DNA from 3 places in the Rhodoplanes sp. SY1 genome. Region 2 is predicted to be linked to each of the others. Evidence: riboswitches for the same ligand, from Rfam matches in the RefSeq annotation. Region 2 holds a riboswitch; each other region holds the start of a gene.
The links. Region 2 has a riboswitch for thiamine pyrophosphate ahead of thiC (phosphomethylpyrimidine synthase ThiC). Riboswitches for the same ligand answer to the same signal wherever they lie in the genome.

Region 1 (3,268 bases), on a different contig from region 2:
CGGCGCGCTCCGCCAGGGCGCCGTCGACGATCGCCCGCAGCGTGCGGGCCGCGACCTCCGGATCGGGGGCGAGCGACAGCGCCGAGATGACGGCGACGCCGTCGGCGCCGGCCGCGACCACCGGCGCGGCGTTGCCGATCTCGATGCCGGCGATGCCGACCACAGGCATCAGCGGCGCCCGCCGGCGCAGCACGGCGCGGATCTTCGCGAGCCCCTCCGGCCCCATCGGCGGCGCCGGATTGTCCTTCGACAGCGTCGCATAGACGCCGCCGACGCCGGCGTAGTCGAGCAGATCGAGCGGCACGCGCTCGGCCTGGTCGAGCGTCTTGATCGAGTGACCGACGATGGCGCCCGGTCCAAGGATCGCGCGCGCGTCCTCGACCGCCATGTCGTCGGGGCCGACATGGACGCCGGCGGCGCCGGCCGCGAGCGCGACGTCGACGCGATCGTTGATCACCAGCGGCACGCCGAGCGGCGCCAGCACCTCGATCAGCGCCCGCGCCTCCTCGATCATGCGCCGGGTGCTGCCGTGCTTGTCGCGCAGCTGCAGGAGCGTCGCGCCCCCCGCCACCACGGCGCGGGCGAGATCGACGAGCGGGCGCCCGCCGGCGCGCTCCGGATCCAGGATGGCATTGAGACGCACGTCGACGGTCATTCAGCTCACCTTCGCCTGCTCCAGCAGGTCCTTGCGGTCGAGATCGAACAGCGTGTCGAGGAGCCGCACGGCGAGCGTACCGGGGCCGCTCGACACGACGGCGGCCCGCTCCGCCGCGACACCGAGCGCGACCAGCGCCGCGATCGTCGCGTGCCAGGGGTCGTCGTCGACGGCTGCGAAGGCGGCGACCAGCGCCGCCCCGGCGCAGCCCATGGCGGTGATGCGCGCCATCCAGCGATGGCCGTTGCCGATCGCCGCGCGCCGGGCCGCATCGGCGACCAGGTCGGTCTCCCCGGTGAGCGCCACGACCGCCTGATTTTCGCGCGCGAAGCCCGGGAGATGGTCGGCCTCCGCCGGCAGGCCGGACAGCACGGCGAACTCGGCCGGGTTCAGCCGCAGCACGGTCGGACGCATCGCCAGGAGGGCCTTGCCGAAGGTGGCGCGGCCGGGCGAGCGGTCGACGAAGACCGGATCGAGCACCCAGGGGATGCCGGCCTCCGTGGCGGCGTCGATGGCGATGCCGATGGCAGTGCGGCGGGTCTCGTCGAGCGTGCCGATGTTGACGACGAGCGCGTCGGCGCCGGCCACGAAGGCGGCGATCTCGTCCGGCGCGATGGTCATCGACGGGACCGCGCCGGCGGCGAGCAGCAGGTTCGCCGTGTAGGTCTGGGCGACCGTGTTGGTGATGCAATGGACCCGCGGCCGCTTCGCCCGCAGCGCGTCGAGCGCGTCGGCGGCGCGCGCGACGGTCTCACGAGAGATGGTCTCGCGAGAGATGGCCTCGCCTGCATCGGCGCGGCCGTGGATCGGGGCGTCGTCGCCCACTCGCGTCATCTCGAGGTCCCTCCGCCGGCATGACCCGGATCAGGTTCGACGGGTTGGCACACCGGCCGAAGGAGCCGGCTCCGCCTCTCAGCCCGGACGCGGATTCGGCCGGACACCCCGCTGAGATCAAAGGCGAAACTAGTCCCTCCCCCGGCCCTGCGCAAGGCTGCCGGGGCGCCCGTCTCGCTTGTCAAACCGGTCCGGTTTTGCTCGATTGCGGCGACCGCGCGACGGCGCGGCGCGAATGGCGGCGCAGTGCCGCGAGGCCCGAGGGAAAGCCGATGATTCCGTTCTTCGTGCAGATCAAGTGCAACCTCGGCAAGTCGTACCAGGTCGCCAACCAGCTCGCCGACGCCGAGATCGCCTCGGAGATCTACTCCACGGCCGGCGACTACGACCTGCTGGTGAAGTTCTATGTCGATCAGGGCACCGACATCGGCCATTTCGTCAACGAGAAGGTGCAGACGATCTCGGGCATCGTCGACACCAAGACGATCATCACGTTCAAGGCGTTCTGAGCCGCGCCGGGCTCACGCCGGGTCGGGCTTCGTCGGCTCGTCGGGCTTCGTCGCCTTGCGGCGCCGGGCGGCGAGGCGGCGCTCGCGCCAGATCACGAACAGGCCCGACAGCACCACGATGCCGGCGCCCGCATAGGCCCAGCCGGTCGGGATCTCGCCGAACACCACCCAGCCGATCAGGAAGGCGAAGAGCAGCGCCAGATAGTCGAACGGCGCCATCACCGAGGCGGGCGCGTAGCGGTAGCTCTCGGTGAGCAGGAGATGCGAGGCGCCGCCCAGAAGCCCGACGCCGATCAGCGCGACGAGCTGTGGCAGCGTCGGCGTGATCCAGACGAAGGGCAGCACGATGGCGCCCGCGATCGTGCAGATCAGCGAGAAGTAGAAGACGATCGACGAGGTCGTCTCGCTGTCGGTCAGGCGTCGCGTCTGGATCACGGCGAAGGCGTTGGAGAAGGCCGAGGCGAGCGCGCACATCGCCCCGACCGTCGCCGCCGTCGACGCCGCCGTGACGAGCCGCCCGAGCCCGAGATACGGCCACAGCATCACCATGACGCCGACGAAGCCCACACCGACCGCGGTCCAGCGATAGGCCCGCACCCGCTCGGAGAGCACGACCGCGGCGAGCGCCACCGTGATCAGCGGCGCCGCGAACGTGATCGCGGTCGCGTCGACCAGCGGCAGGCGCGCCAGCGCGGCGAAGTTGAGGAACATGCCGGCCACGCCGATGCTGCCGCGGCCGACATGGCCGAGCAGCCGGCTGGTGCGCACCGCCGCGGACAGCTCGTGCCGGGCCGCGTAGATGACGACGATCAGGAGGAGGGCGAACAGGCTGCGGAAGAACACCACCTGGCCGAGCGGAATCCCGGCCTCGCCGAGATAGCGGGCCAGCGCCGACATCACCGCGAACAGCAGGACCGAGACGATCTTGACCAGGATGGCGGCGTGCAGGCTCATGACGGGCGGGGGCAGGATGGCGACGCGACGCGGGCGCCCCTTGTCGCACGGTCCTCGGGTTCCGAAAACCACTCTTGGCGGGATGCGGCCGTGCGGGGCCGACGCGCGTCATTCCGGGGCGCGCCGAAGGCGCGAACCCGGAATCCAGCAGCGAACTCGACATTCTTGGCTGGATTCCGGGTTCGGCGCTGCGCGCCGCCCCGGAATGACTATCGCGTCGCGCGAAACCTACTTCCGCTCCGGCCGCGGCGGGCCGTCGACGGGCGGCAGCGACTTCAGGTACTCGGCCATGGCGGCGCGGTCCGCGGCCGAGAGC
Region 2 (3,268 bases):
CGCGATCCTGATCTTCGACATCGACCTGTTCAAGTCGGTCAACGACTCGCTCGGCCATTCGGGCGGCGACGCGCTGCTCGAGGCGGTGGCCGAGCGCCTGCGCCGCACCGCCGCACCGGACGATACGCTCGGACGCATCGGCGGCGACGAGTTCGCCATCATCCAGCACTGCCACGACGAGCCGCGCGACGAGGCGGCTGCGCGGGCCGCGCGGCTGCTCGACGACCTGCGAGCGCCCTACGAGATCGAGGGCAAGCGGATCGTCATCGGCATCTCGATCGGCGTCGCCATCGCGCCCGACGACGGCACCGAGCCGAGCCAGATCCTGCGCAACGCCGACCTCGCGCTCTACCGCGCCAAGGGCGACGGCCGCGGCTGCTACCGCTTCTTCGAGCCGGCCATGGACGCCGACGCTCAACTTCAGCGCGAGTTCGAGTTCGAGCTGCGCGAGGCGCTGGTGCGCAAGGAGTTCGAGATCCACTTCCAGCCGATCGTCGACATCGCCACCTGCCGGCCCTGCGCCGTCGAGGCGCTGGTGCGCTGGCGCCATCCCGACCACGGCCTGATCCCGCCCGACAAGTTCATCCCCGTCGCCGAGGAGATCGGCCTGATCATCCCGCTCGGCGAGTGGATCCTCGACACGGCCTGCCGCATCGCCGCGGACTGGCCCGACGACGTGCGCCTCGCCGTCAACCTCTCGGCCGTGCAGTTCCGCTCCGGCAACCTGGTCGAGGCGGTGCGCGACGCGCTCGCCTGCAGCGGCCTGCCGGCGGCCCGGCTCGAGCTCGAGATCACCGAGTCGGTGCTGCTGCAGAAGGACCACGGCGGCCTCGCCGTGCTGCACGACCTCGCCGCGCTCGGCGTCCACATCGTGCTCGACGACTTCGGCACCGGCTACTCGTCGCTGAGCTACCTGCAGCTCTTCCCGTTCAGCAAGATCAAGATCGACAAGTCGTTCGTCGCCGACCTGCCGACTCGCTCCGACTGCGCCGCGATCGTCTGCACGGTCGTGAACCTCGCCAAGGCGCTGGACATGGGCACGACGGCGGAGGGCGTCGAGACCGTCGAGCAGCTCGAGCTCCTGCGCGCCGCCGGCTGTCGCGAGGCCCAGGGCTGGCTGTTCGGCCGGCCGGGCGCCGCCGGCGACCTCGTGCTCGACCAGCCCCTCGCGGCGCCGCGCGCGACGGCCGCCCCCGTGATCCGCCGCCGCAGCGCCGACGGCCGCGCCGGTGGTTCGATGCCGGGCCGGCGTGTCGTCGGACCGTCGCATTGACAGGTCCCCGATCTCCCGTAAATTGAGATTTCGTTCCGAGGGGTGCTCCGGAAGGAGCTGAGACACCGTCGGCCGCGCAGCACCGTCGTTCCTCCGAAGCTCGATCGCTCCGGTTCCGACGGGCCGCCAGGCACCACGGAAACCCTTTGAACCTGATCCGGGTCATGCCGGCGAAGGGACAGGGACCATTCCCATACCGACGCATGCTGTTTCCGGGACACCCATTCACGGGAGGCTCCGAATGAACAAGCACACCCCCAGAGACGCGCTCACCGTTCCGACCGTCACGACCGGGCCGATCGCCGGCTCGCGGAAGGCCTACACGACGCCCGACGCCGCGCCGGACCTGAAGGTGCCGGTGCGCGAGATCGTGCTGTCGGACGCCGCCGGCGAGCCGCCCGTGCCGGTCTACGACGCCTCCGGCCCCTACACGGACCCGACCACGACCATCGACGTGGAGAAGGGCCTGCCGCGCCATCGCACCGCCTGGGTGAGCGCGCGCGGCGGCACCGAGACCTATCAGGGCCGTCCGATCAAGCCGGTCGACAACGGCAACGTCACGGGCGCGCATCTCGCCCGCGCCTTCCCGACCGTGCATGCCCCTCTGAGAGCGCTCGACGGCAAGCCCGTCACCCAATACGAGTGGGCAAAAGCCGGCGTGATCACCAAGGAGATGATCTACGTCGCCGAGCGCGAGAATCTCGGGCGCAAGCAGATGCTGGACCGCGCCGAGAGCGCGCTCGCCGACGGCGAGAGCTTCGGCGCGTCGGTGCCGGCCTTCGTGACGCCGGAGTTCGTGAGAAGCGAAATTGCCCGGGGCCGCGCGATCATCCCGGCCAACGTCAATCACGCCGAGCTCGAGCCGATGATCATCGGCCGCAACTTCCTCACCAAGATCAACGCGAACATCGGCAACTCCGCCGTGACCTCGTCGGTCGAGGAGGAGATCGACAAGATGGTGTGGGCGATCCGCTGGGGCGCCGACACCGTGATGGACCTCTCCACCGGCCGCAACATCCACAACACGCGCGAGTGGATCATCCGCAATTCGCCGGTGCCGATCGGCACCGTGCCGATCTATCAGGCGCTCGAGAAGGTCGACGGTGATCCGGTCAAGCTCGACTGGGAGGTCTACAAGGACACGCTGATCGAGCAGTGCGAGCAGGGCGTCGACTACTTCACCATCCACGCCGGCGTGCGCCTCGCCTACGTGCCGCTCACCGCCAGCCGCGTCACCGGCATCGTGTCACGCGGTGGATCCATCATGGCGAAGTGGTGCCTCGCGCATCACCGCGAGTCGTTCCTCTACGAGCGGTTCGAGGAGATCTGCGAGATCATGCGGCGCTACGACGTGTCGTTCTCGCTCGGCGACGGCCTGCGGCCCGGCTCGATCGCCGACGCCAACGACCGCGCCCAGTTCGCCGAGCTGGAGACGCTCGGCGAGCTGACCAAGATCGCCTGGGCGAAGGGCTGCCAGGTGATGATCGAGGGCCCCGGCCACGTGCCGATGCACAAGATCAAGATCAACATGGACAAGCAGCTGAAGGAGTGCGGCGAGGCGCCGTTCTACACGCTCGGCCCGCTCACGACCGACATCGCGCCGGGCTACGACCATATCACGTCGGGCATCGGCGCCGCGATGATCGGCTGGTTCGGCTGCGCCATGCTCTGCTACGTGACGCCGAAGGAGCACCTCGGTCTGCCCGACCGCGACGACGTGAAGACCGGCGTGATCACCTACAAGATCGCGGCGCATGCCGCCGATCTGGCGAAGGGTCATCCGGCCGCGCAGATCCGCGACGACGCGCTGTCGCGCGCCCGCTTCGAGTTCCGCTGGGAGGATCAGTTCAATCTCGGCCTCGATCCCGACACGGCGCGCGACTTCCACGACGAGACGCTGCCCAAGGAGGCCCACAAGGTCGCGCATTTCTGCTCGATGTGCGGGCCGAAGTTCTGCTCGATGAAGATCACCCAGGACGTCCGCGACTACGCGGC
Region 3 (3,268 bases), on a different contig from region 2:
TCGGCGAGTCCTACGTGAGAAAGCCGCTCTACTCGCGCGAGGGGGCCAATGTCGCCATGGTGGTGGGCGGCGAGGTGCTCGACTCCGACAGCGGGCCCTACGGCGCGGAGGGCTTCGTGCGCCAGGCCGTCGCCACGCTGCCGCGCACCGCGGGCGGCTATCCGGTGCTCGGCTCGTGGATCGTGAACGGCGAGGCCTGCGGCCTGTCGATCCGCGAGGACGCCTCGCCGATCACCAAGAACACGTCGCGCTTCCTGCCGCACGCGATCCTGCCCTGACGGCGGTGCGGGCATGCCGGCGCGCCGCGATCTTGTCGCGGCGTCGGGGTGCTGTACAACACCGCGCATGAGCTCTCCCGCCAGCGACGACAGCGCCGACCCGCCGGGGACCGGACGGGTGCTGGCGGTGGTCGCGCTGGCGCTGTTCTCGACCAGCCTGTTCATGCGCGCCATCGACCCGGTGATCCCGCAGATCGCCACCGGCCTGCAGATGGACGTGCGCACCGTCGCGCTGCTCTCCACCGCCTATGCGCTGCCCTACGCGCTCGCCCAGCCGGTGCTCGGCAGCCTCGGCGACACGGTCGGCAAGGTCCTGGTGCTGAAGCTCTGTCTGGTGCTCAGCATCTTCGCGGGTTTTCTCGGCGCCTTCGCGCCCGATTTCTCGACGCTGTTCGGCTCGCGCGTGCTGGTCGGCATGGTGTCGGGCGGCATCTTCCCGATCGCGCTGGCGATCGGGGGCGATCTGGTGCCGGTCGCCAAGCGTCAGGTCGCGTTCAGCCGGCTGCTCGCCGCCGCGATGGCCGGCAACGTGCTCGGCTCGCCACTCGCCGGGCTGATCGCCGACACGGTCGGCTGGCGCGGCGTCTTCGCGCTCGTCGCTGCGATCGCGGTCGTCGCTCTCGTCGCCGTGCAGGTCGGCTTTCGCGGGATGGCGATCGATGTCCGCACCCGCTTCCAGATGAGCACCATCGTGCGCGGCTATCGCGCCGTGTTCAGGAACCCGCTGGCGAAGATCTGCTTCTTCGCCGTGTTCCTGGAAGGCACGTTCCTGCACGGGCTGTTTCCGTTCGTCGCGGCCCTGCTCGCCGAGCGCGGCGAAGGGCGCGCCGCGATCGCCGGCGTGGTGATCGCCGGCTTCGCGGTGGGCGGGTTCCTGTATTCCGGGCTGATCTCGGTGCTGCTGCGCCGGCTCGGCGAGCGCGGCCTGATGCGCGGCGGCGGTGCGTTGATGGCGATCGGCCTCGCCGTGGTGACGCTCGGCTTCGTCTGGCCGGTCGAGTTCGTGATCTTCATGGTGATCGGGCTCGGCTTCTACTCGCTGCACGGCGTCATCCAGATCTACGTGACCGAGCTCGCGCCGTCGGCGCGCGGCACCGCGGTCGCGATGCACGGCTGTTCGTTCTTCCTCGGCCAGGCACTCGGACCGGTCGTCTACCGCACCGGCTTCGACCATCTCGGCGTGTCCGCCACCAGCACGCTCGCCGGCCTGGTGCTGCTCGGCACCGGACTGATGTGTTCCGCATTCCTGCGACGACCGACGAAGCCGGTGCCGGCCGGCACACGCGACAGCTGACCGCGACACGTCCTCACGTCGCGTCGCGACCCATCGCGATCGCGCATCGCCGCTCCGCTCTTGCGGCAGCGGCCCGGATCGTCCATCATTCCCTCACGGCCTGGGGTGCCGCGCCGGTGCGCGGCTGAGATCACACCCAACGAACCTGTCTGGGTCATGCCAGCGAAGGGAGCCGCCGATGGTAGCGCAATCACGTCCGTATTTTGAATCAACGACTGCGCCGACGCGCGCCCCCGATGTCGTGATCATCGGGGCCGGCGTCTGCGGCCTGGGCATCGCGTGGCGACTGGCGCAGCGCGGGCTCGCCGTCACGGTGCTCGACAAGGGCGCCCTCGGCGCCGCGGCGAGCTGGGTCGCCGGCGGCATGCTGGCCGCCTGCGCCGAGGCGGAGCCCGGCGAGGAGGAGCTGGTCCGGCTCGGTCGCCACGCACAACGCCTGTGGCCCGGCTTCGCGACCGAGCTTCTGGAGGCGACCGGCATCGACGTCGAGCTGCGCACCGAAGGCACCCTGGTGGTGGCGCCGACCGCCGACGAGCGCGCGCGTCTCCTCCATCATCACGCGTTCCAGACAGGCCTCGGCCTGACGCTCGACTGGCTGACGCCGGCGGAGGTTCGCCGGCGCGAGCCGCATCTCGCGGCGGGGATCACGGGCGCCGTGTTCAGCCCGGAGGACCATCAGGTCGCGACCCGGTCGCTCACCACGGCGCTGATCCGCGCCGCCGAGCACGCCGGCGTGACGTTGCGCCCGCACACGGCGGTCTCCCGCATCGTCGTCGAGAGCGGCCGCGCCACCGGCGTTGAGCTTTCCGACGGCAGCCGCGTCGCCGCCGGCACCGTGGTGCTGGCCGCCGGCGCCTGGTCGCGCGGCATCGAGGGCGTGCCCCCCGCCGCCCGCCCGCCGGTGCGGCCGATCAAGGGGCAGGTGATCGTCCTGACGATGGACGCGGCCGCGCCGTTGCTGACTCACGTCCTGTGGGCACCGGGCTGCTATCTGGTGCCGCGCCGCGACGGCCATCTGATCCTCGGCGCCACGGTCGAGGAGAAGGGCTTCGACACCGCGATCACGGCCGGCGGCATCTTCGCTCTGCTGGAAGCCGCGTGGCGCGTGCTGCCGGCGATCGAGGAGCTGCCGATCGTCGACACGGTCGTCGGCCACCGGCCGGGCAGCCGCGACGACGCGCCGATCCTCGGAGCCTCCGAGGTGCCGGGGCTCGTCTATGCCACCGGCCACCACCGCAACGGCATCCTGCTGGCGCCCGTGACGGCCGACGCCGTCGCCCGGCTGGTGGCCGGCGAGGGGACCGATCCGGCCATCGCCGCGTTCGGCATGGAGCGGTTTGCGGCGAAAGCCGCGGCCTGACCAGGGCAACGAGGATCAGAGACATGGCCGATACGGCAACGGCGTCCAAGGGCGCCGAAGAGACCAGTTCGAGCGACACCATCACGGTGAACGGCACCGCCGAGCCGCGCGCCGCGGCAACGGTGTCGGAGCTGCTGGCCGAGAAGGACATCGACCCCGGCGCCCGCGGCATCGCGATCGCCGTCAACGGACGGGTGGTGCCGCGCACCGCCTGGGCCACCACGGCGCTCGCCTCCGGCGACGCTGTGGAGATCGTGCGGGCGAGGCCCGGAGGCTGACATGAGCATCGAGACGAAGACCCAAGAGGCCAAGGCTGCCGACCCGCTGGTGATCGCC

Region 1: linked by a shared signal. The riboswitch ahead of thiM (hydroxyethylthiazole kinase) and the one ahead of thiC (phosphomethylpyrimidine synthase ThiC) in region 2 are both predicted to bind thiamine pyrophosphate.
Region 3: linked by a shared signal. The riboswitch ahead of thiO (glycine oxidase ThiO) and the one ahead of thiC (phosphomethylpyrimidine synthase ThiC) in region 2 are both predicted to bind thiamine pyrophosphate.

What each region holds. Positions count from the first base shown of each region.
Region 1 covers NZ_JBEOMB010000005.1:118,247-121,514, forward strand. The annotation lists gene thiE (thiamine phosphate synthase) at 1-655, opposite strand, end outside; gene thiM (hydroxyethylthiazole kinase) at 656-1,489, opposite strand; TPP riboswitch at 1,478-1,610, opposite strand; gene ABTU92_RS01760 (Lrp/AsnC ligand binding domain-containing protein) at 1,762-1,998, shown strand; gene ABTU92_RS01765 (DMT family transporter) at 2,011-2,952, opposite strand; gene ABTU92_RS01770 (c-type cytochrome) at 3,181-3,268, opposite strand, start outside.
Region 2 covers NZ_JBEOMB010000125.1:38,628-41,895, reverse strand. The annotation lists gene ABTU92_RS24650 (EAL domain-containing protein) at 1-1,273, shown strand, start outside; TPP riboswitch at 1,302-1,470, shown strand; gene thiC (phosphomethylpyrimidine synthase ThiC) at 1,515-3,268, shown strand, end outside.
Region 3 covers NZ_JBEOMB010000052.1:27,895-31,162, reverse strand. The annotation lists gene ABTU92_RS14745 (glutathionylspermidine synthase family protein) at 1-278, shown strand, start outside; gene ABTU92_RS14740 (MFS transporter) at 346-1,572, shown strand; TPP riboswitch at 1,664-1,762, shown strand; gene thiO (glycine oxidase ThiO) at 1,814-2,932, shown strand; gene thiS (sulfur carrier protein ThiS) at 2,956-3,210, shown strand; gene ABTU92_RS14725 (thiazole synthase) at 3,212-3,268, shown strand, end outside.